One region of the Pseudomonas sp. Eth.TT006 genome, then DNA from elsewhere that is predicted to be linked to it. Evidence: predicted binding sites of a transcription regulator. Region 1 holds the regulator's gene; each other region holds the start of a gene.
The links. Region 1 encodes FliA, which starts transcription of late flagellar genes. Its sites were predicted from a motif close to CTAAAGTTTNNNNNNNNNNNGCCGNTAA; they were not measured.

Region 1 (10,528 bases):
GGCTTCTTGCAATAGCCGCCGTGCGCCCGCTGCGGGCGTCAAAAGTTTGCTTTAAAGGAACGGGGAAAACCGGTGGATCGCTCTCAGTTAATCAACAGCGCACGCTCGAACATTGCCGACCTCAGTCGGGGCAATCTGGGCGTGCCAATCCTGCTGTTGGTCATGCTGGCGATGATGATGCTGCCAGTGCCGCCGTTCCTGCTGGACGTGTTTTTCACCTTCAACATTGCCCTGTCGATCGTCGTGCTGCTGGTCTGCGTGTATGCCTTGCGGCCGCTGGATTTTGCGGTGTTCCCGACCATTCTGCTGGTGGCGACCCTGTTGCGGCTGGCGTTGAACGTGGCGTCGACGCGGGTGGTGATGCTCCACGGTCAGGACGGCCATGCCGCGGCCGGTAAGGTGATTCAGGCCTTCGGCGAAGTGGTGATCGGCGGTAACTACGTGGTCGGTATCGTGGTGTTCGCGATCCTGATGATCATCAACTTTGTCGTGGTGACCAAGGGTGCCGGGCGGATTTCCGAGGTGAGCGCGCGCTTCACCCTCGATGCCATGCCCGGCAAACAAATGGCGATCGACGCCGACCTCAACGCCGGTCTGATCGACCAGAACCAGGCCAAGGCCCGCCGTCAGGAGGTCGCCCAGGAGGCGGAGTTCTACGGTTCGATGGACGGTGCCAGCAAGTTCGTCCGCGGTGACGCCATTGCCGGCCTGCTGATTCTGTTCATCAACCTCATCGGCGGCATGGCCGTCGGTATCTTCCAGCACAACATGTCCTTCGCCGACGCGGGCAAGGTTTACGCCTTGCTGACCATCGGTGACGGTTTGGTGGCGCAATTGCCATCACTGTTGTTATCGACAGCTGCCGCGATCATGGTGACCCGTGCTTCCGGTTCGGAAGACATGGGCAAGCAGATCAACCGGCAGATGTTCGCTTCGCCAAAAGCGCTGGCGGTGGCCGCTGGCCTGATGGCGGTCATGGGCCTGGTGCCGGGCATGCCGCACTTCTCGTTCCTGACCATGGCGGCCCTGGCGGCCGGTGGCGCGTACCTGTTCTGGAAGAAGCAGAACGTCGCCAAGGTTCAGGCGCTGCAAGAGGTTCAGCGTCAGCAGGAGCTGCTGCCATCGCCGGCCCGCGCCATGGAAACCAAGGAGCTGGGCTGGGATGACGTGACGCCGATCGACATGATCGGCCTGGAAGTCGGCTATCGCCTGATCCCGCTGGTGGATCGCAATCAGGGTGGGCAACTGCTGGCGCGGATCAAGGGCGTACGCAAAAAGCTCTCGCAAGACCTGGGCTTCCTGATGCCCACCGTGCACATCCGCGACAACCTCGACCTTGCGCCAAGCGCCTATCGCCTGACCCTGATGGGCGTCATTCTGGCCGAAGCCGAGATCTACCCGGACCGCGAGCTGGCGATCAACCCGGGGCAGGTCTATGGTTCGCTCAACGGCATTACCGCCAAAGATCCGGCTTTCGGCCTGGAGGCGGTGTGGATCGAAGTCAGCCAGCGCGCTCAGGCGCAATCGCTCGGCTACACCGTGGTCGATGCCAGCACCGTGGTCGCGACGCACTTGAACCAGATTCTGTACAAGCACTCCAGCGAGCTGATCGGTCACGAAGAAGTGCAGCAACTCATGCAATTGCTGGCCAAAAGCTCGCCGAAACTGGCTGAAGAGCTGGTGCCGGGGGTGGTTTCGCTGTCGCAGTTGCTCAAAGTGCTGCAGGCGCTGCTGGCCGAACACGTGCCGGTGCGCGATATCCGCAGCATCGCCGAAGCCATCGCCAACAACGCCGCCAAGAGTCAAGATACCGCCGCGCTGGTGGCCGCAGTACGCGTCGGCGTATCCCGCGCCATCGTCCAAAGCATTGTAGGCACTGACTCCGAGCTGCCTGTGATCACCTTGGAACCAAGGTTGGAACAAATATTGCTCAATAGTCTGCAGAAGGCAGGACAAGGCTCGGAAGAGGGTGTTCTGCTGGAGCCAAGCATGGCCGAGAAGCTGCAGCGTTCGCTCATCGAAGCGGCGCAGCGCCAGGAAATGCAAGGTCAACCGGTGATCCTGTTGGTAGCAGGCCCGATACGCGCGATGCTCTCGCGCTTTGGCCGCCTCGCAGTCCCGGGACTGCACGTGCTGGCGTATCAGGAAGTTCCGGACAACAAGCAAGTGACCATCGTTGCGACAGTAGGGCCCAACGGCTGAGGTAGTGGTTTATGCAAGTTAAGCGTTTCTTTGCCGCCGATATGCGTCAGGCCATGAAGCTGGTTCGTGATGAGCTGGGCGCTGATGCCGCGATCATTGGCAACCGCCGTATTGCCGGCGGTGTCGAGCTGACGGCGGCACTGGATTACAAATTGTCGGCGCTGGCGCCTCGGGTTCCGAACATGGAACTCGAAGACGAGCTGCGCAAGACCCAGTCGCGCATCGTCACCGCCCAGGCCGAGCTGAGCCTGCGTGGCGAAGCCGATGGCAATACCAATCGCCAGTTGTTCGCCGGGCTGCCGATCGACGCCCGCCAGACGCTGACCGCCGGTTTGCCGCTGACCGCAGCCGAGCCGTTGAGCGAGCCGACTTACGCTGCTCCGGCACGTCCGGCGCCGGCGCCTGCCCAGGCATCTGCCGGTGTCGATCCGCGTGCACTGGACTCGATGCGTTTTGAATTGAACAGTCTGCGTGAGCTGATGGAAGTGCAGCTCGGCACCCTGGCCTGGAACCAGATGCAGGGCAGCCGTCCGGCGCAAGCCAATCTTTACCGCCGTCTGCAACGCATTGGTCTGTCCGGGCCGCTGTCGCGCGACCTGCTGGCGATGATCACCGATATCGAAGAACCACGTCAGGCCTGGCGCATGCTGCTCGCGCACCTGGCGCGGATGATTGCCGTGCCGGAAGTCGAGCCGCTGGAAGAGGGTGGAGTGATTGCCATGGTCGGCCCGGCCGGCATGGGCAAGACCACCACCCTGGCCAAGCTTGCCGCGCGCTACGTGCTCAAGTACGGCGCGCAGAACGTGGCGCTGGTCAGCATGGACAGCTTCCGCATCGGCGCGCAGGAACAACTCAAGACCCTGGGCCGCATTCTCAATGTCCCGGTGACTCACGTTGACCCGGGCCAGTCGCTGGTTCAGGCGCTGGACCCACTGCTGCGCAAACGCGTGGTGCTGATTGACACCGCCGGCCTGCAGGCCAGCGATCCGGCCCTGCGCATGCAGCTGGAAAGTCTGGCCGGGCGTGGCATCCGTTCAAAAAATTATCTGGTGCTGGCAACCACCAGCCAGAAACAGGTTCTAACCGCCGCTTATCACAGTTACAAGCGTTGCGGGCTCGCCGGGTGCATCCTGACTAAACTGGATGAAACGGCCAGTCTCGGCGAAGTGTTGAGCCTGGCAATCAGTCATGAATTGCCGGTCGCGTACCTGACCGATGGCCCACGGATTCCGGATGATCTGCATCTGCCGCGCCGTCATCAACTGGTCAGCCGCGCCGTCAGCGTGCAAATGCAGGAAGAACCCAGCGAAGAAGCCATGGCTGACATGTTCGCTGATATCTACCACAGCCCGACCAAGCAGGTTGGCTGAGGTAATGAACAGTTTTTGTACCTACATCGATGGCCTGCCACGCATTGTTCCGGTTGTGAACGCGCAGCCAGTAATGTGGCCTCCGTCTATGCAAGACAAGGTAAAGAAATAACATGGGCAGCATGCATCCCGTACAGGTGATCGCGGTGACCGGCGGCAAAGGTGGCGTCGGCAAGACTAACGTGTCAGTGAACTTGTCTCTGGCGCTGGCAGAGCTTGGCCGTCGGGTCATGCTGCTGGACGCCGACCTGGGACTGGCGAACGTTGACGTTCTGCTGGGGCTCACGCCAAAACGCACGCTGGCTGACGTGATCGAAGGTCGCTGCGAGCTGCGCGACGTGCTGTTGCAGGGGCCCGGCGGGATCCGCATCGTACCGGCCGCTTCCGGCACCCAGAGCATGGTTCACCTGAGCCCGGCACAACATGCCGGTCTGATTCAGGCCTTCAGCGACATCGGCGACAACCTCGACGTGCTGGTGATCGACACCGCTGCGGGCATTGGTGACTCGGTCGTCAGTTTCGTCCGTGCCGCGCAGGAAGTGTTGCTGGTGGTCTGCGACGAGCCGACGTCGATCACCGACGCCTACGCGCTGATCAAACTGCTTAACCGCGATTACGGCATGAACCGCTTCCGCGTCCTCGCCAACATGGCGCAGAGTCCGCAGGAAGGGCGCAACCTGTTCGCCAAGTTGACCAAGGTCACGGATCGCTTCCTCGACGTCGCCTTACAATATGTGGGTGCCGTGCCGTACGACGAAAGCGTGCGCAAGGCCGTGCAGAAGCAGCGCGCCGTCTACGAAGCCTTTCCGCGTTCCAAGTGCGCGCTGGCGTTCAAGGCGATCGCGCAGAAGGTCGATACCTGGCCGCTGCCTGCCAACCCGCGCGGTCACCTCGAGTTTTTCGTCGAACGCCTCGTGCAGCAAACGGCAGGGCCAGTGTTATGACTGCGAGCGGTATGAACTACTACAAGAAATCGGCACGTGACGCGCAGTACGAGTTGATCGAGCGTTACGCGCCACTGGTCAAACGCATTGCCTATCACTTGCTGGCGCGCTTGCCGGCGAGTGTGCAGGTCGAAGATCTGATTCAGGCGGGGATGATCGGCCTGCTCGAAGTCTCGACCAAATACGACGCCAGCAAAGGCGCCAGTTTCGAAACGTACGCGGGCATTCGCATCCGCGGCGCGATGCTCGACGAAGTACGCAAAGGCGACTGGGCACCACGCTCGGTTCACCGCAACACCCGGATGGTCAGCGATGCAATTCGCTCAATTGAAGCGAAAACCGGCCGTGACGCTAAAGATCACGAGGTTGCGGCCGAACTCCAATTGAGTCTCGACGATTACTACGGGATTTTGAATGACACCTTGGGCAGTCGCCTGTTCAGTTTCGACGACCTGTTGCAGGACGGCGAACATGAAGGGCTGCACGAGGATGGCGCCAGTGCTCATATGGAGCCGTCGCGCGATCTGGAAGATGAACGCTTCCAGGCGGCGCTGGCGGACGCGATTGCCAATTTGCCGGAGCGTGAGCGACTGGTGTTGGCGCTGTACTACGACGAAGAGCTGAACCTCAAGGAAATCGGTGAAGTCCTTGGCGTCAGTGAATCGCGGGTCAGCCAGTTACACAGCCAGTGCGCGGCCCGTTTGCGGGGGCGTTTGGGGGAGTGGCGAGCGCGCTGAAGGCAGTGTGGGGACACTGCGAACGAGGCTGGTGCGGTGGTGAACGGCACCGGTCTTGCTCTGTTGTGCTCCAGACAGTCTTTGAGTGTTACGCCGGATTGATTGAAATGGCGCGTCCAGGTGCTGGGCGCGTTTAAGACTGCTTGGAGGTCGAATTGAACAAAGACATGAAAATCCTCATCGTTGATGACTTCTCAACGATGCGGCGGATCATCAAGAACCTGTTGCGTGATCTCGGGTTCACCAACACTGTCGAGGCTGACGATGGCATCACTGCCATTCCGGTGCTCAACAGCGGCAGCATCGACTTTCTGGTAACGGACTGGAACATGCCCGGCATGACCGGTATCGACCTGCTGCGCCACGTGCGTGCCGATGAAAAGCTCAAGCACCTGCCGGTGCTGATGGTGACCGCTGAAGCCAAGCGCGAGCAGATCATCGAAGCGGCCCAGGCCGGTGTAAACGGCTATGTGGTCAAACCTTTCACGGCTCAGGCGTTGAAAGAAAAAATCGAGAAGATTTTCGAACGCATCGGCTGATGAACGCGCGGGGGAGCTATGGAGCATAACGAATCTTCACTGGGCGATTTCGAATCGACCCTGAAAAAACACGCGGTCGAACTGGTCGAGAGCCTTGAAAAAGGCAGGTTCGGCGACGCGGTGCAATTGATCCATGAGCTCAACCAGACCCGTGACCGCGGCCTGTACCAGGAAGTGGGCAAGCTCACACGTGAACTGCACAGTGCGATCGTCAACTTCCAGATCGACCCGCACATGCCGCAGGCCGAGGAAGTGTCGCAAATCACCGACGCCACCGAGCGCCTGGGCTACGTGGTCAAACTGACCGAAGCCGCGGCCAACCGCACCATGGATCTGGTGGAAAGCGCGACCCCTGTGGTCAATGGCCTGGCTGACGAAGCCCAGACCTTGAGCGCCGATTGGGGCCGCTTCATGCGCCGTGAGGTCGGGGCGGAAGAGTTCCGTGAACTGGCGCGCCGGGTCGACGGTTTTCTGACACGCAGCAGCACGGACAACCGTGCGGTGTCGAGCAATCTCAATGACATCCTGCTGGCCCAGGATTACCAGGACCTCACCGGTCAGGTGATCAAGCGCGTGACCCAACTGGTCACCGAAGTCGAAAGCAATTTGCTCAAACTCGTGCTCATGGCCAGTCAGGTCGACCGCTTTGCCGGCATCGAACATGACCGCGAAGCGATGCTTGCAGAAAAAGATCCACAAAAACATCTCTCGCAGGGTGAAGGTCCGCAGATTCATGCCGATAAACGAGAAGACGTTGTGTCCGGTCAGGACGATGTGGACGATTTGTTATCCAGCCTCGGGTTCTAGTGTTTTGGAATTTTAGGTTTTTTGGGTTTTTAGACCTGTAGGAGCACCCCATTAATGAGCTTCGGCGCCGATGAAGAGATCCTTCAGGATTTCCTGGTTGAGGCCGGCGAGATTCTTGAGCAACTGTCCGAACAACTGGTCGAGCTGGAAAGCCGCCCGGATGACGCAGATCTGCTCAACGCAATTTTTCGCGGTTTCCACACTGTAAAAGGGGGCGCCGGCTTCCTTCAGCTCAATGAGCTGGTGGAGTGCTGTCACATCGCCGAAAACGTGTTCGACATCCTGCGCAAGGGTGAGCGTCGCGTAGATGCAGAACTGATGGACGTGGTGCTTGAAGCACTGGACGCGGTGAACAGCATGTTCAGCGAAGTCCGTGAACGTGCACCGATCACCGCCGCGACCCCGGAACTGCTGGCCGCCCTGGCGCGTCTGGCCGAGCCGCAATCGGCCGACGAAGCTCCGGCATCGCCGGTGGCCGAGATGATCGAAGAGCTGGTCGTCGAGAGCGAGCCTGCCGATTCGGGCGACATCACCGATAACGAATTTGAACAGCTGCTGGATTCGCTGAGCGCCGCCAAGGCCGAAGCTGAAGCCCCGGCCGCTGCTGCCCCTGCGCCAGCTGCCGATGCGGCGGCCAGTGATGAAATCACCGACGCCGAATTCGAGTCGTTGCTCGATCAGTTGCACGGCAAAGGCCAGTTCGCGGCTGACGCGGTTGTACCGCCTGCGGCCAAGCCAGCGGCACCCGCTGCAGGCGACAGCTCGGACATCACCGACGACGAATTCGAAGCGCTGCTCGATCAGTTGCATGGCAAGGGCAACTTTGCCGTTGAAGCGCTGGAATCGGCCATCGCCTCGGCCCCGGCGGCACCTGCCGCGCCAGCGGCCGCCGCTGCCGGCAGCGACCTGATCACCGATCACGAATTCGAATCGCTGCTCGACGAATTGCACGGCAAGGGCAAATTCACCGAAGTCGGCACCGCTGCTGCGGGCAGCGCTTCGACCGTGGCCGCGCCTGCCGCCAAGGCTGCAGCCGCTCCGGCCGCTGCGCCGAAAGCCGCGCCCAAACCAGAGCCAAAAGCCGAAACGCCGAAACCGGCAGCCGCTGCTGCACCGGCTCCGGCCCGTGCCGCCGCTACGCCGCCACCGGAAAAACCGGCCAGCGAAGCCGAGACCACCGTGCGCGTCGATACCGCGCGTCTCGACGAAATCATGAACATGGTCGGCGAGCTGGTGCTGGTGCGTAACCGTCTGGTGCGCCTGGGTCTCAACAGCGGCGACGAAGCCATGTCCAAGGCCGTGTCGAACCTCGACGTGGTCACGGCTGACCTGCAGACCGCGGTGATGAAAACCCGGATGCAGCCGATCAAGAAGGTCTTCGGACGCTTCCCGCGTCTGGTTCGCGACCTCGCGCGTCAGCTCAAGAAAGAGATCAACCTGGAACTGGTGGGTGAAGAAACCGACCTCGACAAAAACCTCGTCGAGGCTCTGGCCGACCCGCTGGTCCACTTGGTGCGCAACGCGGTCGACCACGGCATCGAGTCGCCGGAAGAACGCGAAGCCTCGGGCAAGGCCCGTGGCGGCAAAGTGGTGCTGGCCGCCGAGCAGGAAGGCGACCACATCCTGCTGTCGATTTCCGATGACGGCAAAGGCATGGACCCGAACGTCCTGCGCGCCATCGCGGTAAAACGCGGGGTGATGGACAAGGACGCGGCCGATCGCCTGAGCGATACCGAGTGCTACAACCTGATTTTTGCTCCGGGCTTCTCGACCAAGACCGAGATCTCCGACGTGTCCGGTCGCGGTGTCGGCATGGACGTGGTGAAGACCAAGATTTCCCAGCTCAACGGTTCGATCAACATCTACTCGACCAAGGGCCAGGGTTCGAAGATCGTCATCAAGGTGCCGCTGACCCTGGCGATCATGCCGACCCTGATGGTGATGCTCGGCAATCAGGCGTTCGCCTTCCCGCTGGTCAACGTCAACGAAATCTTCCACCTCGACCTGTCGACCACCAACGTGGTGGACGGCCAGGAAGTGGTGATCGTGCGGGACAAGGCGCTGCCCTTGTTCTACCTCAAGCGCTGGCTGGTCAGCTCCGCCGCTCACGAAGAGCAGCGCGAGGGCCACGTGGTGATTCTTTCGGTAGGCACTCAGCGGATCGGCTTCGTCGTCGATCAACTGGTCGGCCAGGAAGAAGTGGTCATCAAGCCATTGGGCAAAATGCTGCAGGGCACTCCGGGCATGTCCGGCGCCACCATCACCGGTGACGGCCGCATCGCTCTGATCCTTGATGTTCCAAGCATGCTCAAGCGTTACGCCGCACGGCGTATTTGAATCCGGGGCGGCGGGGCGCTGACGTCCCGCTGCACCTATATGGAGTGTTTATGGCAGTCAAAGTCCTGGTGGTGGACGATTCGGGTTTTTTCCGCCGCCGCGTCTCGGAAATTCTTTCCGCGGATCCGAGCATCCAGGTGGTCGGCACCGCAACCAACGGTAAAGAGGCGATCGATCAGGCCCTGGCGCTGAAGCCGGACGTGATCACCATGGACTACGAGATGCCGATGATGGATGGCATCACGGCGGTGCGGCACATCATGCAGCGCTGCCCGACCCCGGTGTTGATGTTCTCCTCGCTGACCCACGAAGGCGCCCGGGTAACCCTGGATGCGCTGGACGCCGGCGCGGTGGATTTCCTGCCGAAGAATTTCGAAGACATCTCGCGCAATCCCGAGAAGGTCAAGCAACTGCTGTGCGAGAAGGTTCACAGCATCTCGCGCAGTAATCGTCGTTTCAGCGCTTACAGTGCTCCGGCTCCGGCCGCTGCACCGACGCCTGCGCCAGCTCCGGCTCCTTCGGCATCCAGCTTCAGCAGCCACGGCAGCAGCGCACCGGCCCGTCCGGCGCCTGCAGCGGCACCTGCGCGTGCACCGGCCGCCAGCGCTTCTTCGGCTGCGCCAAAACGCAAAGCCTACAAACTGGTGGCGATCGGTACCTCGACCGGCGGCCCGGTGGCGCTGCAACGGGTGCTGACGCAGTTGCCGGCGAACTTCCCGGCACCGATCGTGCTGATCCAGCACATGCCGGCGGCCTTCACCAAAGCGTTCGCCGAACGCCTCGACAAGCTATGCCGCATCAGCGTCAAGGAAGCCGAGGATGGTGACATCCTGCGTCCGGGCCTGGCGCTGCTGGCCCCGGGTGGCAAGCAGATGATGATCGACGGCCGTGGCGCGGTGAAAATCCTGCCGGGCGACGAGCGTCTGAATTACAAGCCGTGCGTGGACATCACCTTCGGTTCCGCAGCCAAATCCTACGCTGACAAAGTTCTGGCGGTGGTGTTGACCGGCATGGGCGCCGACGGCCGCGAAGGCGCGCGTCTGCTCAAGCAGGGCGGCAGCTCGGTGTGGGCGCAGGACGAAGCCAGTTGCGTGATCTACGGCATGCCGATGGCCATCGTCAAAGCCGATCTGGCTGACGCGATCTACAGCCTGGACGACATCGGCAAGCACATCGTCGAGGCGTGTATCTGATGGATGTTCTAAGCCTCATCGGGATCATCCTGGCGTTCGTCGCGATCATCGGCGGCAACTTCCTGGAAGGCGGTCACCTCGGCGCACTGGCCAACGGCCCGGCCGCGCTGATCGTGCTCGGTGGCACCATCGGCGCAGCGCTGCTGCAATCGCCGATGAGCGCCTTCAAGCGCGCCATGCAGATCCTTGCCTGGATCCTGTTCCCGCCACGGGTCGACCTCGCCGGCGGCATCGACCGCGTGGTCAACTGGAGCCTCACCGCGCGCAAGGAAGGCCTGCTCGGCCTCGAAGGCGTGGCCGATGCGGAACCGGACAACTACTCGCGCAAAGGCCTGCAACTGTTGGTCGATGGCGCCGAGCCGGAAGCCATTCGCAGCATCCTCGAGGTGGATTTCTACA
Region 2 (10,528 bases), on a different contig from region 1:
GGTTCTTTGAAATTGGGGCCATTACGCTGCGGTAAATTCTGCAGGGTAGGGAATCGCAGCCTGGGCGGTTTGCAGCTTGGTCAGGGTTTCGCGAACCACTTCCTTGGCCAGGCAGGCACATTTGCCGCACTGGCTGGCGACGCCGGTGGCCTGGCGGACTTCTTTGTAGCTGCAGCAACCTTCATAGATCGCTTCGCGGATCTGTCCGTCGGTGACGCCAGTGCAGAGACAAACATACATAAGTGAGAACCGTCGCTGGTTGTGACTCAATTGCGATGGATCTTAATGTTAACGAGAATGATTGTCAAAGTGCTTTCTGAACGGTTTTCGTTAGAACCGCCGGTGACTGACGAACGGTGTTTAATGGCAGTTTGCCTGGCCCCGTGAATGCTGCCCGCTTGTTCGCCGTGGGCAAAAAACCGTTAAGGACAGGCGAAAAACCCGGTGTATGATGGTCGGCCCTTGCGAAGAGGTTTCGTGTCACAGGGCTGTCGCCTGAGGGTGGCAGGCTGGCTCGGAGCCTGAACTTCAAGTTATTCACCAGGAGATTTCCATGAGCGTACTCGTAGGCAAACAAGCCCCTGACTTCACCGTCCCGGCCGTACTCGGCAATGGCGAGATCGTTGACAGCTTCACCCTGTCCTCGGCCATCAAAGGCAAATACGGTCTGGTGTTCTTCTACCCACTGGACTTCACCTTCGTCTGCCCGTCCGAGCTGATCGCTCTGGACCACCGCATGGACGACTTCAAGGCGCGCAACGTGGAAGTGGTCGCGGTATCGATCGACTCGCACTTCACCCACAACGCCTGGCGCAACACCCCGGTCAACAATGGCGGCATCGGCCAGGTGAAATACACCATGGCTGCCGACATGAAGCACGAAATCGCCAAGGCCTACGACGTTGAGTCCGAAGGCGGCGTGGCTTTCCGTGGCGCGTTCCTGATCGACGACAAGGGCGTTGTCCGCTCGCAGATCATCAACGACCTGCCGCTGGGCCGTAACATGGAAGAGCTGATCCGTCTGGTCGACGCGCTGCAATTCCACGAAGAGCACGGCGAAGTCTGCCCTGCCAACTGGAAAAAAGGCGACAAAGGCATGAACGCTTCGCCAGAAGGCGTTGCGGCTTACCTGACCGAGAACGCTGCTGGCCTGTAAGGCGCACGCTTCAGGTACAGAAAGCGAGGTACAAAAAAACCGGCCCATGTGGCCGGTTTTTTTATGCGCGGGATTTATCCGGCGACGATCAGTCGTCGAAGTCTTCCCAGCCGCCCATCTGCTTCCAGCGGTTGACGATGCCGCAGAACAGCTCGGCAGTCTTCTCGGTGTCGTAACGTGCCGAGTGCGCTTCACGGCCATCGAAATCGATGTCGGCGGCCTGACAGGCTTTGGCCAGTACGGTCTGACCGTAAGCCAGGCCCGCCAGTGTCGCGGTGTCGAAGCTGGAGAACGGATGAAACGGGTTGCGCTTCATGTCCAGACGCGCCACCGCGGCATTCAGGAAGCCCAGGTCGAAGCTGCTGTTGTGGCCGACCAGAATCGCCCGCTTGCAGCCATTGGCCTTCAGCGCCTTGCGCACGCCGCGGAAAATGTCGGTCAGCGCGGTTTCTTCACTGACAGCCATGCGCAGCGGGTGATCGAGCTTGATCCCGGTAAACTCCAGCGCTGCCGCTTCGACGTTGGCGCCTTCGAACGGCTCAACACGGAAGAAGTAGGTGTGGTCCGGGTAAACGAAACCTTTTTCATCCATGGCGATGGTGGTCGCGGCAATCTCCAGCAGAGCGTCGGTGGCCGAGTTGAAACCACCGGTCTCTACGTCGACAACAACCGGCAGGTAGCCGCGAAAACGCGCTGCCATCGGATGACGGGAACCGCCGCCGCCACCTTGACCGTCCAGTTCGTCGTCGAAATGGTCTTCACTCACGCGTGTTCCTCCAGCAGGCGCCAGCGCAGTTTTTCACCGGCGCGCAGCGGGATAACGGTCAGCTCGCCAAATGGCAGGCTGGTTGGGGCAGTCCACTCTTCGCGAACCAGGGTGATGCGATCGGTGTTGGCCGGCAGCCCGTAGAAGCGCGGGCCGTTGAGGCTGGCGAACGCTTCGAGCTTGTCCAGCGCATTGCGCTGTTCGAAGGCTTCGGCATACAGCTCGATGGCGGCGTACGCGGTGTAGCAGCCGGCACAGCCGCAGGCGGCTTCCTTGGCATGCTGGGCGTGCGGCGCCGAATCGGTACCGAGGAAGAACTTGGCGCTGCCGCTGGTGGCGGCATCGAGCAGGGCTTCCTGATGGGTGTTGCGCTTGAGGATCGGCAGGCAGTAGAAGTGCGGCCGGATCCCGCCCACCAGCATGTGGTTGCGGTTGTACAGCAGGTGATGCGCGGTGATGGTCGCGCCGACGTTGGCCGAAGCCTCGTTGACGAACTGCACGGCGTCGCCGGTGGTGATGTGTTCGAACACCACTTTGAGCGTCGGGAATCGCTCGACCACACGGCGCATGTGCTCATCGATGAAAATCTTTTCGCGGTCGAAGACGTCGACATCGCCACGGGTGACTTCGCCGTGGATCAGCAGCGGCATGCCGACTTCGGCCATCGCTTCCAGCGCCGGGAAGATCTTGTCGATGCTGGTCACCCCGGAATCGGAGTTGGTGGTGGCGCCGGCCGGGTACAGTTTGGCGGCGTGCACGAAACCACTGGCCTTGGCCTGACGAATTTCTTCGGGCTGGGTGCGGTCGGTTAGGTACAGCACCATCAGCGGTTCGAAGCGACTGCCGGCCGGGCGGGCAGCGAGAATCCGCTGGCGATAGCCGTCGGCTTCAGCGGCGTTGCGCACCGGTGGTACCAGGTTGGGCATGATGATGGCGCGGCCAAAGGTGCGCGCTACATCGGCAACGGTATTGGTCAACACGGCACCATCGCGAAGATGAATGTGCCAGTCGTCGGGACGCAGCAGGGTCAGGCGGTCGGACATGAGGGGATTCCAGGCGGGTCAAACTGAGGGGAATGCTACCGGAAAAGACTCTTGCAGGCACTCGCTATCAAGTTTTGCAGGAAGCTTCCGATATCCCGTAGGTATGCCGTAAACATAGTGTGAATCGGTCTTTGTGTTACACAAGCCAATGGAGCCTCCCGTGCGCCAGCGATATTTAGCCTTGCTCAGTGTGTTTGCCAGCCTCCCCGCGATGGCGCTCACCTACCAGACTCGTCTGGAGAACATTGAGTGGACGGTCGAGGGCGACAAGTTCGAGTGCCGTCTGACCCAGCCGATCACCGATTTCGGCTCGGGCCAGTTCGTGCGCAAGGCGGGCGAGCAGGCGATTTTTCGCCTGAATGCCTACAACGCCATGCTCGGCGGCGGTTCGGCGACCCTGCTCGCGGCGGCCGCGCCGTGGCAGCCGGGGCGCAACGACATCAATCTGGGCAGCGTCAGGATCGGCACCGGCAACGTGCTGTTCAACAGTTCGCAGTCGCAGGCCGGCGGGCTGATCAGCGGTTTGCTCGACGGTCGCAGCCCGGTGGTGCGTCGTGCCTCAGGCGATGGCAGAGTGTCCGAAGTGCGTCTGCTGCCGGTCAGGTTCAGTAAAGCGTTCAACGAATACCAGACGTGCGTGGCGAAATTGCTGCCGCAGAATTTCGACCAGGTCAAACAGTCGCAGGTCGGCTTCCCGGGCGAGGGCACCGATCTGGACGCCGCCGCCAAGGCCAGATTGCAAGTGATGCTCGAGTACATGCAGGCCGATCCGACGGTCAATCACATCGAGCTGGATGGTTACTCCGACAACAGTGGCAACCGTCTGACCAACCGTGAACTGTCGCGCCGCCGTGCGCTGGCCGTGGTCGATTTCTTCAAGGCCAACGGCATCGCCGAATCGCAGATCACCGTGCGCTTCCATGGCGAGCAGTACCCGCTGGTGCCGAACAACAGCGCGGCGAACCGGGCGAAGAATCGCCGGGTCAGCGTGAAACTGGCACGCGTGGCGCCAACGACTGCGCCAGCTCCCGCACCGCAGGCCAGTACGCCAGCCACCGCAGCAACAACTTCCTGACCCGCCGGTCATCGTCGCGCTCTCGACAGATTCTGTCGCTTTGTCGTCTTAAGCTGTCGCGCCTCTGTAAATTATCGCGTTTGGGCGGTAGACTCCTCGGCTTTCCGTAGAACCCCGTGGAGTGATGGCATGGCGGACGTAAACAAGGTCGTTCTGGCGTATTCCGGCGGCCTGGACACTTCGGTGATCCTCAAGTGGCTGCAGGATACTTATAACTGTGAAGTGGTGACCTTCACCGCTGATCTCGGTCAAGGCGAAGAGGTCGAGCCGGCCCGCGCCAAGGCCCAGGCCATGGGCGTCAAAGAAATCTACATCGATGACCTGCGCGAAGAGTTCGTGCGCGATTTCGTGTTCCCGATGTTCCGCGCCAACACCGTTTACGAAGGCGAGTACCTGCTGGGTACTTCCATCGCACGTCCGCTGATCGCCAAGCGCCTGATCGAAATCGCCAACGAAACCGGCGCTGACGCCATTTCCCATGGCGCCACCGGCAAGGGCAACGACCAGGTGCGTTTCGAACTGGGCGCCTACGCCCTCAAGCCTGGCGTGAAAGTGATTGCTCCATGGCGCGAGTGGGACCTGCTGTCCCGCGAGAAGCTGATGGACTACGCCGAGAAGCATGCGATCCCGATCGAGCGTCACGGCAAGAAAAAATCCCCGTACTCGATGGATGCCAACCTGCTGCACATCTCCTATGAAGGCGGCGTGCTGGAAGACACCTGGACCGAGCACGAAGAAGACATGTGGCGCTGGACCGTCTCCCCGGAGAAGGCTCCCGACACCCCGCAGTATCTGGAACTGACCTACCGCAACGGCGATATCGTTGCGCTGGACGGCGTCGAAATGACCCCGGCCACTGTTCTGGCGACGCTGAACAAGATCGGCGGTGCGCACGGTATCGGCCGTCTCGACATCGTCGAGAACCGTTACGTCGGCATGAAGTCCCGTGGCTGCTACGAAACCCCGGGCGGCACCATCATGCTGCGTGCACACCGCGCCATCGAATCGATCACCCTGGACCGCGAAGTCGCGCACCTCAAGGACGAGTTGATGCCCAAGTACGCCAGCCTGATCTACACCGGTTACTGGTGGAGCCCGGAGCGTCTGATGCTGCAACAGATGATCGACGCTTCGCAGGTCAACGTGAACGGTGTGGTTCGCCTGAAACTGTACAAGGGCAACGTGATCGTGACCGGCCGCAAGTCCGACGATTCGCTGTTCGATGCCAACATCGCGACCTTCGAAGAAGACGGTGGTGCTTACAACCAGGCCGACGCGGCGGGCTTCATCAAGCTCAACGCGCTGCGCATGCGCATTGCAGCCAACAAGGGTCGCAAGCTGTTCTAAGCTTCGCAGACCTGTAAGAAAATGGCGGCTTGTCTCAGTGACAGAGCCGCCATTTTTTTGTCCGGTGGTTTCTCGACCTTGCTTCATCAGCGTTAGTCGCAATGACAAGGTTGCTGTAGTTCTTGATTGTCCACATCAGGCGTCTGCTCGGTTGTCAAACCTCCCCCAGTTCCGTGGTGCTCTGCGTGCTCACGTTGTAAGCAATAAACAGTGCCCCTCGTGCGCTTTTTTTTGATTGTTTGAAAAAGCTGCGCATCATTTGTCTGAGCAAAATCTCGGAGGCAGGATCGGTCAGAAATACGATGGGCCTCACCGAGTGCTTGCCGAGGCGTGGCAGGTGTTCTGCCAGCTTGCTGAATGCCTGTGCATTGATCATCGGGCGAACGTCAATCGCACATAGCGTGCCGAAGCGTTTGGGTAGTTGAATGGTGTGTTCGATCCATGACGTATTGGGAGTTTCTGCGGCAGACGGATAAACGCTGTCACCGGTGCGATTCAATTCATCAACGATCTTTAAAAAGCTGTCGTCCTTGTCGAAATCCGAGGGAGCATACAGTGAACGGTAGTTAAAATTTAGCGTCATGAAGAACAGCAGCAGCAAGTAAAACGGAAAGCTGATCAGAAACCAGATATAGATTTCCCGCTCATCATTATCAAGGAAGGGTAATGAAAGTGCTGCCGACGATTCGGAAATAAATGCAAATATCGCAATAACCGTCATGGGGTTGGTGATTTTGTTTTTGATTTTTATCATGGTCTTTACTCATTAAGTGTGTTTTCCATTGGTTGCTTGAGGGTGTGTGGGGGGGCTTTAAATTATATTGTTGGTGTTATTTTTTATATTAAAAATAAACGCTTGGGTAGAAGTATCTTGTTTCAGGCATTGATTTGATATTGCGCGATTTCTTTAGTTGTTTATGAATCGACGACCGTGCGGGCGTGCGGTGCTGGCCCCGGAGATGTAGTATTTTCTTGTTGAAAGTGTGGCCAAAGAATCGCCTCTGCCTGACTGATATCTCTGGTGTTGGTTTTTTTGTAGGAATAGTCTTGATTTTCTGTAGGGAATGTCTTTGGCTGCAAGTGTATGGGAACTCTCTTGTGCCATGTCGCAAGTGACTGGGCTATTGTGCCTGCTCTAAAAATTCGAACAGCGAAACTGGACTTGCCCATGAATAAAGTGCTGATCGTGGATGATCATCCCGTCATTCGTCTTGCTGTGCGTATGCTGATGGAACGGCATGGCTACGAAGTCATTGCAGAAACGGATAATGGCGTGGATGCGTTACAACTGGCGCGTGATCAGATGCCGGATATCGTCATTCTGGATATTGGAATACCGAAACTTGATGGTCTGGAAGTTATTGCGCGTCTGAATGCGACAGCGATGCCATTGAAAGTTCTGGTGCTGACTTCTCAGGCGCCGGGGCACTTTTCGATGCGCTGCATGCAATCGGGAGCGGCGGGGTATGTCTGCAAACAACAGGACCTGACCGAACTGCTCAGTGCGATCAAGGCTGTACTGTCCGGTTACAGCTATTTTCCGAACCAGGCTCTGCACACCGTGCGCACCACCCTCGGTAATGCCAGTGAGTCGGATATGGTGGATCGTCTTTCCGGACGGGAAATGATGGTCTTGCAGCAGTTGGCCCGTGGCAAGACCAACAAGGAAATTGCCGATGGCATGTTTCTCAGCAACAAGACAGTCAGCACCTACAAGACTCGTCTGCTGTTGAAGCTCAACGCCCGGTCGCTGGTGGACCTGATCGAGCTGGCCCAGCGCAATGGGCTTGTCTGATGAGCATGATCGTCGATGAAGCAGGTCGCAGACGCTTCAGACAATAAAAAAGCCTCCGGTTCGGGAGGCTTTCAAGTGTCAGAGATCAAAGTCGTAATCGGCCAATTGCTTTTGCAGTCGGCGCTCCTCCAGCAGGTTATCGATGGTGCGGCGTTTGCTCAGGTTGGTCTTGGCGACTTCGACTACCGGTTCGGCGTCATCGGTTTCCGCAACGGTGAATTCGTCATCTACATCCAGTTGTTCTTTGCTGTCAGTCATCGAGTGAACTCCAGGCTAAGACTGCCTTTGGCGCCCCTTATAACGATATTCCTGCTGCGGGTAAAAAAGATTTTTTCAATCGACGAATCGATAAAACAGATAGTCAGTCAATCGTCCGAGGTTTTGTGCTTGTACTCGCACAAATCCTCGATCCGGCAGCTGCCACAGCGCGGCTTGCGGGCGAGGCACACGTATCGACCGTGCAAAATCAACCAGTGATGAGAGTCCAAGAGGTAGTCTTTGGGTACAAATTTCATCAACTTGTTTTCCACCTCAACCACGTTTTTACCCGGAGCGATACCGGTGCGGTTGCTGACGCGGAAAATGTGCGTGTCGACCGCCATGGTCAATTGGCGAAACGCGGTATTGAGCACCACGTTGGCGGTCTTGCGGCCCACACCGGGCAAGGCTTCCAGCGCTTCACGGGTTTGCGGGACCTCGCCATTGTGCAGTTCGACCAGCATGCGGCAGGTCTCGATCACGTTTTTGGCTTTGCTGTTGTAGAGGCCGATGGTCTTGATGTATTCGGACAGCCCTTCGACGCCCAGCGCATGAATCGCCGCCGGGGTATTGGCCACCGGGAACAGCTTGGCCGTGGCCTTGTTCACGCCGACGTCTGTCGATTGCGCGGAGAGAATCACCGCAATCAGCAGTTCGAAAGGCGAGGAGTAGGCCAGTTCGGTTTTCGGCTCGGGATTGTCTTCATGCAGCCTGCGAAAGATTTCAAGGCGTTTTGCGGCATTCATGGATGATGATTTTCCTTGGAAGGTGCGTTCGAGCGAGTCCAGGCCTGGTGCGCGGCCAGCAGCAGCCCCGATAAGATGAAGGCGCCGGGCACCAGGGTCATCAGGTGCAGCCCGTCACTGAACAGGGCCAGACCTTGCCAGTGCTCTGACAGACCATGACCGAGATGACCCTGACCGAGCAGCTCACGCGAAGCAGCCAGTACCAGCAGCAGCCCGCTCGACACGGCAAAAAACTTCAGGCGCTCGCTGAGCGTCTGACGAAAGAATCCATTGTATTCCAGCACCACGCACTGCAAACCAATCAGTCCGCCATAGATTCCAAGTGACTGCTGCCATTGCAACGCCCAGCGCTGCGCGAGGATATTGGCGCAACTGGTCAGCGTCGCGGCCAGCAACAGGCTGGCCAGCCACGCACCGCGGCCAGACAGTCGTGAAAGCAGTGGACCCCTGCACACCGCGTAAACCGTCACCACTACACTCGACATCAACAGCATGCCCAGCGCACCGGTCAAGGTGGTGCTGGTGCCCAGCAGCAATGCCAGCAGCAAGGAATTGCTCATCTGCGTTGGCCGGCTCATGGTGCGCTTCCCAGCAGAATTGCGCGGTGCTGATCAAAATAGCGCAGGGCGTCATGAATGGCATTCACGGTGGCGCGGGAGGTGACGGTCGCTCCCGCCAGTTGATCGAACTGTCCCTGATCCTTTTTCAATGCCCAGCCTGCGTCATCGGGTGCACTGCGTGATTTTCCGCTGAACCCGGCCAGCCAGTCATTCGGCCAGTCGCCGACAGGCCCGCCGAGTGCCGGGGTCTCGTTTTGCCGCAGGGTTTTCACCCCCAGCAGTCGGCCGCTGGTATCAATCGCGATCAATAGCTCGATGGCACCGGCATAGCCCTCGGTCTGCGTGCGTAACAACACCGCCACCGGTTGCCCGGCTTTGCTGGCGCGGTAACCCGCCAGCAGCGAGCTATGGCTCAACGTCATGTCCGTTAATGCCAGTGGCTGTTCCAGCGGTTGATTGTCGTAGCTGTCGGCCACGAGCACATCCAGCAGTCGGCGACTGTCGAGCAGCCGTTGTTCGAAGACAATTTGCTCGGCACTGCTGCGTTGCAGCACATAAGTCACGCAGACACCGACGCTGGCGATCAGCACCAGCGTGATGACCGAGGCCGCACGTTTCATGGAATCACCTGAGCTTGACGAGCGGCGGCAAAACGCTCCAGCGCCGGCACACAGAGATTCATCAGCAACACGGCAAATGCAACGCCGTCGGGATAACCGCCCCAGGCGCGGATCAGGTAAGTCAGCAGTCCCACACCGATACCAAACAACAGCCTGGCCATCGGGCTTTTGGCCCCGGACACCGGTTCGGTGATGATGAAAAACGCTCCGAGCATGGTAGCGCCGCTCAGCAGATGAAACAGCGGCGAACCGTGGGAGTCGGAGCCCGAACCGTTCCAGCACAGCAGGCTGACGACAAACAGGCTGCCCAGCATGCCGACCGGTGCATGCCAGCCGATCACCCGCCGCTGCAACAGCAGCAGCCCACCCGCGAGAAATGCCAGATTGACCCATTCCACGCCACGCCCGCCAAACCGGCCGAATGCCGGGTTGGTGGCGAACAGTTCTTCCATGGTCAGGCTTTTATTGACCCGCAGGCTGTCCAGCGCCGTGGCCTGCGCCCAAGCGTCCGGCGCCTGACCGACATTGAAGACGTGCGTAAAACTCGCCCACAGATTCATGCCATGCGCCGGCCAGTGGGTCATCGGTTGTGGAAACAGCAGCATCGCCAGCGCAAAACCGAGCATGGCCGGGTTGAACGGATTCTTGCCGACACCGCCGTACAAGTGCTTGCCGAACAGCAGACCGGATGCAATGGCCGTCACGGTCAGCCACCACGGGCAATAGGGCGGCAGGGCAACCGCCAGCAAGGTGGCGCTGACCAGCGCGCTGCCGTCGCTCAGCGCAGGTTGCAGCAGCTGCAGGCGAAGTCGGCTGACGCCAGCCTCGACCAGTAACGCGGTGGCTACCGCCAACAACAGATTGAGCAATACGCCCCAGCCGTATAGCCAGAACAACGTCAGCAGCCCCGGCAGGGTGGCGAGCAGCACCCACCTCATCGCCTGTAGCAGACGCTCGTCCGATGCTTCACGGGGCAACATGGTCAAGTACCTGACGCTCGGCGTCTTCCAGTCGGGCGCGGGCTTTTTCGAGGACGTCGCTGGGTGTATCGGCGCGGCGTTCGAGTTTGCTCAGTTCGGCGCGGGCGTAGGCCAGCTCGGTTTTCAACTGGCGCAGCTGACTGTCGATCGGGCGCTTTTCCACCCGCACCAGCTCAGGTGCC
Region 3 (10,528 bases), on a different contig from region 1:
AGGCCTGAGCGCGGCGTTGATCCCAGTTGCCCTGAATGATCTGTAGCGTTTGCCCATGCTGTTCAAGCCAGTCACGGGTGGCGTTAAAGAACGTCATGCGTTCACTCAATTGCGGTTGGCAGCGCTGGCCATCGTCGGTCCAGTCGATCTGTTCCGGCGACAACAGCAGATGCAGGTCGTAATGCCGCGCCAGCAGTTCGGGTTCAAGCCAGGCCGGGCAGGCGCCAAACAGGGTCTGGCTCCAGAGGATATTGCTCAAAAGGTGGGTGTCGAGAATCAGCAGCTCGGGTTGCTGCGCCCGCGCCTGATCCTCCCATTGCAACTGTCCGCGAGCGATCTCGGAGATGTCATTCAGGCAGGTATCGCGCGGATTCTGTTCGATGAACCAGCGCACGTATTCATCCACGCGCACGCCGCCGAAGTGTTCCTGAAGGCCAGCGGCCAGCCAGCTCTTGCCGGTGGATTCCGGACCGGTGAGGACTACCACCTTCATCGCTGCAACGCCGGATCGGCACGCCATTCACGCCAGCCCTGCAGCGCAATCAGGGTGAACAGCGCATACAGCGCGGCCGTGAGATACAGGCCCTTGTACAGAAACAGGCCGACGAAAATCACATCCAGTACAAACCACAGCGCCCAGCATTGCAGGCGTTTCTGCGCCATCCACCATTGCGCGACCAGGCTGAACGCGGTGAGCGCGGCATCCAGCCATGGCTGCGCGGCGTCGGTCCAGTGCGCCATGGCCGCGCCCAGCAGCAGACTGCCGAGGGCGCCCACGCTGAGGCCGAGCAGGACCGAGCGTTGATCAAGACGGGTGACGTCGCGGCCGTCATGCATCGTCCCGGCGCGGGTCCATTGCCACCAGCCGTAGACTTGCAGCGCGGCGTAGATCACTTGCAACAACATGTCCGAGTACAGCTTCACGTCGTAGAAGATCCAGCTGTAGAGCAACACCATGACCAGACCGATCGGCCAGCACCACGGATTCTGTTTGACCGTCAGCCAGACGGCGATCACGCCGAGGGCGGCCGCAAACAGTTCGAGCCCGGACATGGGGGTTCCTTGGGGAATGAGGAGGGTGCGGATTGTACCCAAAAACCTGCAGGAGTGAGCCGGTGATGCATTCTGGCGAGATAGCGGGAAACCCTGTGGGAGCGGGCTTGCTCGCGAATGCGTCGTGTCAGGCGATATTGATTTTGCTGATACAACGCTTTCGCGAGCAAGCCCGCTCCCACAAGTGAATTGTTGTCAGACGCGGAACTGGCGCAGCAGCCCGTTCAACTGCTCACTCAATTGCCCCAGCTTCACGCTCGCCACACTCGACTGCTCCGCCGCCAGCGCCGTGCTGTGCGACAGCCCCGCGGCCTGGGTCACGTTCTGATTGATGTCCTCGACCACGTGCGCCTGTTGTAGCGTGGCGCTGGCAATCGAGGCGTTCAGGCCGTTGAGATTGCGCAGCGCCTGGCCGATGGCGTTGAGGCTGGCACCGGCGAGGCCGGCCTGTTCGATGGTCAGTTGCGATGCCTTGCTGCTGTCGCCGATGACCTTGACCGCCGCTTCGGAGTGATTCTGCAGACGTTCGATCATCGCCTGGATTTCCGCCGTCGACTTCTGCGTGCGTTGCGCCAACAGACGAACCTCATCCGCCACCACGGCAAAACCGCGACCCTGTTCGCCAGCGCGCGCGGCTTCGATCGCCGCGTTGAGCGCCAGCAGGTTGGTCTGCTCGGCAATCGAGCGGATCACCTCCAGCACGCTGCCGATCTGTGTGCTTTCCGCCGCCAGCGTGCGAATCACTTCTACCGCTTGATCGATAGTCCCGGAGAGTTTGTCGATCTGTTGCAGGCTGCCATCGATGTTGACCTGGCCCTGTTGCGCCTGCGCTTCGGCATCGCGCATTTCCGCAGCGGCGTGCTCGGCATTTTTCGCCACGTCCTGCACGCCGTAAGTGACTTCGTTGATCGCGGTCGCCACCAGTTCCATCTGCTGCGATTGCTGCTGGCTGCGTTGCTGGGCCTGGGTGGCATCGTTGCCCAGTTCGCTGGATGACTGGCCCAGCGCACTGGCGGACACCTGCAAGTCACCGATGACCCGGCGCAGCTTGGCGGTAAACGCGTTGAAGTGATGGGCCAGTTGCGTGACTTCGTCCTGGCCATGGGTGTCGAGGCTACGGGTCAGGTCGCTTTCGCCGCTGGCGATGTTGGCCATGGCGTTCACGGTTTCCTGCAACGGCCGGACGATGCTGCGGGCGATCAGGATTACCAGCAGGGCCATGATTACGGCAATCACCAGACCGATCACCGATGCCTTGTTCATCTGGCCACGGAATTCGCTCTGCACGTCATCGATGTAGACACCGGAGCCGAGCACCCAGCCCCACGGTTCGAACAGTTTGACGTAGGAGGTTTTCGCCACTGGCTCGCTGGCGCCGGGCTTGGGCCAGCGGTAATTGACCATGCCCGCGCCCTTGCTTTTGGCGATCGCGACCATTTCGTTGAACACCGCAAAACCGTCCGGGTCGCGAATCGCCGAAAGATTCTGGCCTTCCAGCTTGGGGTTGGTCGGGTGCATGACCATCACGGGCGTGAGGTCGTTGATCCAGAAGTAGTCGCTCTGGTCATAGCGCAGGCCACGGATGGCGGTCAGCGCCTGTTTTTGCGCGGCATCGCGGGTGAGGGTGCCGGCGGCTTCCAGGTCGTGATAGTAGGTCAGCAGGCCGCTGGCGGTCTGCACCACATGCTGGGTTTTCTGCGCCTTGGCGTGGTACAGGTCATCATGAATCTGCTTGAGCATCAACACGCCCAAGGTCAACAACATGACCACGGCCACAATCAGGATGAGCCACAAGCGTCGGCTGATCGACACACTGCGCAAGCTGTTCATAACGCTGTTACTCCGATTTTCTTTTTCTTGTAATAAATCAACGCCAGCATCCAACCACGTTTGGGTGGTCGGGCATACGCGACCCAAGTCGTATAACGCCGTGGCGTTAACAAGGCTTGTCTGTCAGAATTTCGGCCCCGCGCACGAAAACATGAATCCAGGTGGCCATTTCACGGAATTTTTACCGTTTTGTGTGGATCCTGTGCGCGCGGAATCGGTACAGCTATTCAACCGCGACGCGGAACGCAGTGAACGTAAGAAAAATATTATCGGAGCATGCCGGCGTGCATCGCTCTCTGGGGGATTGATGGATCTTTGGACCGCCTTGCAGGCACTGATTCTTGGAGTTGTAGAAGGGCTGACGGAGTTTCTGCCCATTTCCAGTACCGGACACCAGATCATTGTTGCCGACTTGCTCGACTTTGGCGGCGAACGGGCCATGGCGTTCAACATCATTATCCAGCTCGGCGCGATCCTCGCGGTGGTCTGGGAATTTCGCCGCAAGATCCTCGACGTGGTGATCGGCTTGCCGACCCAGCCGAGTGCGCGGCGCTTCACCGTCAATCTGCTGATCGCCTTTATGCCGGCGGTGGTGTTGGGGGTGATCTTTGCCGACCTGATTCACCAATATCTGTTTAATCCGATTACGGTGGCGACGGCGCTGGTGGTGGGTGGCGTGATCATGTTGTGGGCCGAGCGCCGCCAGCATGCAGTGCACGCCGAAACCGTGGACGAGATCACCTGGAAGGACGCGCTGAAAGTCGGTTTCGCCCAGTGCCTGGCGATGATTCCCGGCACCTCGCGCTCTGGCTCGACGATCATTGGCGGCCTGCTGTTCGGTCTGTCGCGCAAGACCGCGACCGAGTTCTCGTTCTTCCTCGCCATGCCGACCATGGTCGGCGCGGCGGTGTACTCGGGCTACAAGTATCGCCACCTGTTTGTCCCGGCGGACTTCCCGGTGTTCGCCATTGGCTTCGTCACCGCGTTCATCTTCGCCATGATCGCCGTGCGCGGTCTGCTCAAGTTCATCGCCAGCCACAGCTACGCGGCGTTCGCCTGGTACCGGATTGTTTTCGGTCTGGTGATTCTGGCGACCTGGCAGTTCGGCTGGGTCGACTGGTCCGCTGCCAAGCCGTGAGTGATTCCCGCACCCGTCGCCCGAACGGACGGCCGTCCGCTGGCGGCATTCAGCATCTGAAGCTGAAACTGGCGGTGCTGCTGATCGTCTGCGCATTGCCGTTGTTCGGCGCGCTGTCCATGTGGCTGCGCGGGATCTCGCTGGTGCCGCTGACAGCCTATGGGGTGGTCAGCGTGCTGACGTTCTTCATGTACTGGGCGGACAAGCGCAAGGCCCGCGCCGACGCCTGGCGCACCCCGGAAAACATCCTGCACGCACTGGAACTGGCCGGCGGCTGGCCCGGTGCGCTGATCGCTCAGCAGGTGTTCCGGCACAAGACGCGCAAGGTGTCGTTCCAGATTCTGTTCTGGGTGATCGTGGCGCTGCATCAGGTGTTCTGGATCGACCAGTTGTTTCTCGGCTCGAATCTGCTTTCACTGTTCTAGGTATCACGCAATCCCTGTAGGAGCTGCCGCAGGCTGCGATCTTTTGATCTTGCTTTTAAAAGATCAAAGTCAAAAGATCGCAGCCTGCGGCAGCTCCTACCGGGGGTGTGTTACAGCAGTAATCCGATCCGGGTTTTCTTTGGCAATTTGCTCACCACCAGTTGATGCGAGCGCGTCAGCAATCCGCGCAACTCCTCGGCAGCCAGCGGGTAGGGCGGGTGCATGATGATCCACTGCGCTCGTGCCAGATACGGCGCCGGGAAGATGCCCGGGCGGTCGCAATGGCCGAGAAACAGATCCTTGTCGACCTTGAATGCCAGTGAGTCGCCGCGCAGCCCCTGCAAGGCGAACATCTTGTTGCCGGCAATCGAAAACACCCGCACGCCACCCCATTTGTAATCTTCCCGCGCGCCCGGCAGGGCCAGGCAGAAGGTGGCGACATCGGCTTCGTTCATCTTGCCCCTGGTCATAGCAGACGCTCCCCACACGCATTGAACGACTCGACCAAATGGTCGATCCACGCCCGCACCGCCGGCATCACCCCGCGCCGATGCGGATACACCGCCTGCAACCAGCCGCCAGGTAACGACCATTCCGGCAGCAATTGCACCAGCGCACCGCTTTTGAGGTCGGCTTCGCAGTTCATCATTGGCAGCAGGGTGAAGCCCTGGCCGGCCAGCACGCAGGCTTTGCGCACGATGAAATCGTCGATGCCCAGCCGCGCTTCCATGTTCAGCTCGACACTGTTGCCTTGCTGATCGAGCAAGCGCACGTGCACCATGCGGTCGGCTTCCAGTGCACCGAGCACCGGGAGGGTTTTCAGGTCCTGCGGATGGCGGATCGTCTTGCCCTCAATAAAGGAAGGGCTGGCCACCACAACCATTTGGGCCTGACGCAGACGGCGGGTGACCAGCAACGGATCTTCATCGCCCAGCTCACGCACCCGCAGCGCCACGTCGAAACCTTCGCCGACCAGATCCACGCGGCGGTTGAGCAACACCACCTCCAGTTGCACCTGAGGAAATTTGTCGAGGAAATCGCTGATTACCCACGGCAGCATCTCTCGGGCCAGCCCGGTCGGGCACGACACACGCAGGCGTCCTTTGGGCTCGCTGGACATGCTGGCGACGGCCTCATCGGCCATCTCCGCTTCCAGCAGCATCGCCTGGCAATGGCGTAGGTAACGTTCGCCGACGGCGGTCAGGTTCAACTGGCGAGTGGTGCGTTGCAGCAGGCGTGCGCCGAGACGTTCTTCGAGTTCGGCAATCCGTCGCGACAGCCGTGACTTGGGAATGCCCAGCAAACGCCCGGCTGCCGCGAAGCCACCGGCTTCGACCACCTTGGCGAAGTAGTAGAGATCGTTGAGGTCCTGCATCAAAATGTCCACCGTTCTATCAGTGGGACGAACTATCGCATTGTCGCTGGCTAATCAGCTATTGGTTTCTTCCGTAGGATTGTCTCCATTCCGTCGCCGCCGGCGATTCTTTCAGGAGATCCCACATGAAACTGCTGCACATCGATTCGAGCATTCTGGGCGACAACTCGGCCTCCCGTCAGTTGAGCAGCCAGGTCGTCAAAGCCTGGCAAGCCGCCGAGCCATCCGCTGTAGTGACCTACCGCGACCTGGCGGCCGACGCCATCAGCCACTTCTCGTCGAACACCCTGGTGGCTGCCGGCACCAGCGCCGAACTGCGCGACGCCGCGCAACAGCACGAAGCCGAGCTGAGCGCTTCGACCCTGGCCGAGTTCATCGCTGCCGATGCCATCGTGATCGCCGCACCAATGTACAACTTCACCGTACCGACCCAGCTCAAGGCCTGGATCGACCGCGTCGCCGTTGCCGGCCAGACCTTCCGTTACACCGAAGCCGGCCCTGAAGGCCTGTGCGGTGGCAAGAAAGTGGTGATCGTTTCCACCTCTGGCGGCATCCACGCCGGTCAGGCCAGCGGTATCGCTCACGAAGAATATCTGAAGCTGGTACTGGGCTTCCTCGGCATCACCGACATCGAAATCGTCCGTGCCGAAGGTCTGGCGTATGGCGAAGAAGTGCGCAACAACGCGATGAGCGCTGCTCAGGCGCAGATCAGCGAGCAACTGTTCGCCGCCGCGTAAGCATTGCGTAAAAACCAGCTACCGTTCAGGTAGCAGCACAAAAAACTCTGTACTCTGAATCCGCAAGGGCCAGACGCGGAGTTTTTTGTTTCAGGCTGTTGCATAATCTGGCCCGGGTTATGCAGTCAAACGATCAACGTCTGAGTGCCAAGTCGCGCCGGATCACCGAACCTTTGCGGTTGCGGGCGTGTCGGAACACAAAGGATCTTTCGATTGAGTAACACAGGGTGGGCCATCCGATGATGCGTCTTTGTGCAACGTTACTGATTTGCCTGCTCGGCAGCCTCGGTTCAGTGCATGCCGCGCCCGGACGACACCCTGTGTGGAGTGTCGGTTACCACGAGATGACCTTTCTCGATCCGCTGGATCTGCAACCGATGCGCGCCATCGCCTTCTATCCCTCCAGCGACCGCGAGCACACCAGCCTGCTCGAGGGCTACACGGTCGAGGCCGGCGAGGACACCAAGATCGCCATCGGCCGCTTTCCGATGCTGATGCTGTCCCACGGCAACACCGGCACGCCCATCGCTCTGCATGACCTCGCCACCTCGCTGGCGCGCAAGGGTTTTGTGGTGGTGGCGGTGATTCATCCTGGCGATAACTCCAAGGATCACAGCCGACTCGGCACCTTGAGTAATCTTTATGGGCGGCCGATCCAGATTTCCGAAGCGATTACCGCGACCCTCGGCGACTCGATGCTGTCGCCGTTCGTCAACGCCGATCAAGTCGGGGTGATCGGTTACTCGGCCGGCGGAGAGACCGCGTTGATTCTCTCGGGCGCGCAGCCGGATCTGGATCGCCTGCGCCGTTACTGCCAGGAACGTCCGGACGACCGCGATGCCTGCAATACCCAGGGCGAACTGATCGTCGATCGCGATGATTTACAGCCGGTGGCGGATCCGCGTGTGCATGCGCTGCTGCTGATGGCGCCGCTGAGCCTGAAGTTCGGTCGTCATACCCTCGCCGACGTGCATGTGCCGGTGCTGCTGTACAGCGGTGACGGCGACAAACTGGTGGCGTTCGACAAGAACGCCGCCGCGCTCGCACGCAAACTGCCGACCGCGCCGGACTTCAAACTGCTCGCCGGGGCCGGGCACTTTGTATTTATGGCACCTTGTAACGATGAGCAGATTCGCGCCATGCCGGCGCTGTGTACTGACGCTGACGGCGTGGATCGCGAAGACATCCACCGCACGATGATCTCCGAAGCGGGGCAGTTCTTCTCGCGCACGCTGGGCAAGCCGAGCCGGGCGGGGATGCAGACTGCGGATCAGTGATTGCGCTTTTTGTAGGAGTGAGCCTGCTCGCGATAGCGGTGTTTCGGTCAACATCGTTGTCGGCTGAACCACCGCTATCGCGAGCAGGCTCACTCCTACAGGGATTGTGTACTTTTCAACTGATCGCCCGGCGCTTGAGCAGCAAGGTCAACCCCAACCCGATCACCGACAACAGCGCCGCACTGAAGAAAATCCACGCATACCCCAGATTCAACGCCACCGCGCCCATCAGCGGCCCGGCAAGCGCCAGCGCCAGATCGAAAAACACCGCGTACGCCCCCAGCCCTGAACCGCGGCTGGAACTGGGCACCTGCTTGATTGCCTCGACCCCCAGCGCCGGGTACACCAGCGACAAGCCGAACCCCGCCAGCCCGGCACCGAGCAACGCAAACGCGGTGGACGGCGCCAACCACAATAGCACCAGCCCGACGGTTTCGATGCTCATGCAGGCGATTGCCGAATTGAACCCGCCAAAGCGACTGATCGCCGAAATGAACAGCAGGCGCGACACGATAAAGCACGCACCAAACACCGTCAGGCAATAGGCGGCGCCGCTCCAGCCGCGGTTGAGGTAATACAGGGTGATAAAGGTGGTCAGCGTGCCGTAACCGATCGACGCCAGACTCAAACTGGCGCCAAACGGTGCAATGCGCCCGAACACCGCCCAAAAAGGCAGCCGCTCACCGCGCACCACCGGTACCGAAGGTTTGTTGCGGATCAGCAGCAGGGCGCCCGCCGCCAGTACCGACAGGGCGATGCCGAGACTGGCAAAGCCGTAATCGGCGACCATCACCACGCCCAGCGGCGCGCCAATCGCAATCGCGCCGTAGGAGGCAATGCCGTTCCAGCCGATCGACCTGGCCGTGTGCTCGACGCCAACCTGGCCCATGCACCAACTGATCGTGCCGACCCCGATCAGCCCCTGCGCAACGCCAAGCAACAGCCGCCCGACGATCAGAATCATCAGGCTCGGCAGCGCAAAGTCCTGCAGCAGCGTCGAGATCAACGTCAGCAAGCCGCTCAGCATAATCCCCGATAGCCCATAAACAATCGCGCGTTTGGTGCCAAGGGTGTCCGACATGCGCCCGGCCATTGGCCGGCTGAGCAGGGTGGCCAGGTACTGCGAGCCGATCACCAGCCCGGCAATGACCGCACTGAATCCCAGCTGTTCGTGGACGTAACCGGGCAGCACCGCAATCGGCAGGCCGATGCAGAGGAAGGCGACGAAGGTGTAGAACACGATGGAGACGATCTGCAGGGTGATCGAGAGAGAGCTTTGCGGGGACTGTTGTTGCGCAGACATGAGCACTCGTTCGCGGGCGGCGGCGGGAGAGTTGGCATCATGGCTTGGTGTCGGGATAAAAGGAAGCAGGCTAACTATTTTCTTGGTTGTTGGTGTTGTTGCTGATGGCCTCTTCGCGAGCAAGCTCGCTCCCACATTTGGAATGCAATCCTCTGTGGGAGCGGGCTTGCTCGCGAAGGACTTCGCAACAGAAAATCACTTTCCATTGAAATGCAAAAAGCCCCGTCACAGGGACAGGGCTTTTCATCTTGCAGCTGACCGCTAAAAACTCGCAGCTGCCCTTAGATCACCACACCCTGACTGCGCAGGTAGTCATCGTAAGTGCCGCTGAAGTCGGTCACGCCATTCGCGCTCAGCTCGATGATGCGCGTGGCCAGGGACGATACGAACTCACGGTCGTGGCTGACGAAGATCAGCGTGCCCGGGTAGTTTTCCAGCGCCAGGTTCAGCGCCTCGATCGATTCCATGTCCAGGTGGTTGGTCGGTTCGTCCATGATCAGCACGTTCGGCTTTTGCAGGATCAGCTTGCCGAACAGCATGCGACCTTGCTCACCACCGGAAATCACTTTGACCGACTTGAGGATCTCGTCGTTGGAGAACAGCATGCGGCCCAGAGTGCCGCGAATCATCTGCTCGCCCTGAGTCCACTGACCCATCCAGTCGAACAGGGTGACGTCGTCTTCGAAGTCGTGCGCGTGGTCCTGAGCGTAGTAGCCCAGTTCCGCGGCGTCGGTCCACTTGACGCTACCGGCATCCGGAGTCAGCTCGTTGACCAGGGTGCGCAGCAGGGTGGTTTTGCCGATACCGTTCGGGCCGATGATCGCCACGCGCTCGCCAGCTTCAACCTGGAAGCTGAAGTCCTTGAACAATGGTTTGCCGTCGAAACCCTTGGCCATTTTTTCGACCATGACCGCCTGACGGTGCAGCTTTTTGTTCTGCTCGAAACGAATGAACGGGCTCACGCGGCTGGAAGGCTTGACCTCGGCCAGCTGGATCTTGTCGATCGCCTTGGCACGGGAGGTGGCCTGCTTGGCTTTCGAGGCGTTGGCCGAGAAGCGGCTGACGAACGATTGCAGTTCGGAAATCTGTGCTTTCTTCTTGGCGTTGTCCGACAGCAGTTGCTCGCGGGACTGGGTCGCCACGGTCATGTACTCGTCGTAGTTGCCCGGGAACAGACGCAGCTCGCCGTAGTCCAGGTCAGCCATGTGCGTGCACACGCTGTTCAGGAAGTGACGGTCGTGAGAGATGATGATCATCAGGCTGTTACGCTGGGTCAGGATGTTTTCCAGCCAGCGAATGGTGTTGATGTCCAGGTGGTTGGTCGGTTCGTCGAGCAACAGCACTTCCGGATCGGAAAACAGCGCCTGTGCCAGCAATACGCGCAGTTTCC

Region 2: the regulator FliA is predicted to act here: its motif matches at 3,032-3,059, upstream of ACXR0M_RS14140 (flagellar protein MotY).
Region 3: the regulator FliA is predicted to act here: its motif matches at 3,012-3,039, upstream of ACXR0M_RS06190 (methyl-accepting chemotaxis protein).

What each region holds. Positions count from the first base shown of each region.
Region 1 covers NZ_JBTJEN010000015.1:98,211-108,738, reverse strand. Annotated here, with positions in the region: gene flhA (flagellar biosynthesis protein FlhA) at 73-2,202, shown strand; gene flhF (flagellar biosynthesis protein FlhF) at 2,214-3,572, shown strand; gene fleN (flagellar synthesis regulator FleN) at 3,686-4,516, shown strand; gene fliA (RNA polymerase sigma factor FliA) at 4,513-5,253, shown strand; gene ACXR0M_RS22015 (chemotaxis response regulator CheY) at 5,421-5,792, shown strand; gene ACXR0M_RS22010 (protein phosphatase CheZ) at 5,811-6,599, shown strand; gene ACXR0M_RS22005 (chemotaxis protein CheA) at 6,654-8,936, shown strand; gene ACXR0M_RS22000 (protein-glutamate methylesterase/protein-glutamine glutaminase) at 8,987-10,129, shown strand; gene ACXR0M_RS21995 (flagellar motor protein) at 10,129-10,528, shown strand, end outside.
Region 2 covers NZ_JBTJEN010000007.1:302,504-313,031, reverse strand. Annotated here, with positions in the region: gene ACXR0M_RS14160 (bacterioferritin-associated ferredoxin) at 22-240, opposite strand; gene ACXR0M_RS14155 (peroxiredoxin C) at 554-1,156, shown strand; gene rnt (ribonuclease T) at 1,245-1,922, opposite strand; gene pyrC (dihydroorotase) at 1,919-2,965, opposite strand; gene ACXR0M_RS14140 (flagellar protein MotY) at 3,126-4,040, shown strand; gene ACXR0M_RS14135 (argininosuccinate synthase) at 4,170-5,387, shown strand; gene ACXR0M_RS14130 (hypothetical protein) at 5,542-6,141, opposite strand; gene ACXR0M_RS14125 (response regulator) at 6,556-7,182, shown strand; gene ACXR0M_RS14120 (PA3496 family putative envelope integrity protein) at 7,261-7,440, opposite strand; gene nth (endonuclease III) at 7,548-8,186, opposite strand; gene ACXR0M_RS14110 (Rnf-Nqr domain containing protein) at 8,183-8,764, opposite strand; gene ACXR0M_RS14105 (RnfABCDGE type electron transport complex subunit G) at 8,761-9,366, opposite strand; gene ACXR0M_RS14100 (RnfABCDGE type electron transport complex subunit D) at 9,363-10,346, opposite strand; gene rsxB (electron transport complex subunit RsxB) at 10,333-10,528, opposite strand, start outside.
Region 3 covers NZ_JBTJEN010000003.1:31,455-41,982, reverse strand. Annotated here, with positions in the region: gene ACXR0M_RS06200 (AAA family ATPase) at 1-493, opposite strand, end outside; gene pnuC (nicotinamide riboside transporter PnuC) at 490-1,053, opposite strand; gene ACXR0M_RS06190 (methyl-accepting chemotaxis protein) at 1,249-2,883, opposite strand; gene ACXR0M_RS06185 (undecaprenyl-diphosphate phosphatase) at 3,191-4,021, shown strand; gene ACXR0M_RS06180 (DUF1294 domain-containing protein) at 4,018-4,446, shown strand; gene ACXR0M_RS06175 (MmcQ/YjbR family DNA-binding protein) at 4,557-4,916, opposite strand; gene ACXR0M_RS06170 (LysR substrate-binding domain-containing protein) at 4,913-5,821, opposite strand; gene ACXR0M_RS06165 (FMN-dependent NADH-azoreductase) at 5,947-6,558, shown strand; gene ACXR0M_RS06160 (alpha/beta hydrolase family protein) at 6,798-7,835, shown strand; gene ACXR0M_RS06155 (MFS transporter) at 7,951-9,138, opposite strand; gene ACXR0M_RS06150 (ABC-F family ATPase) at 9,420-10,528, opposite strand, start outside.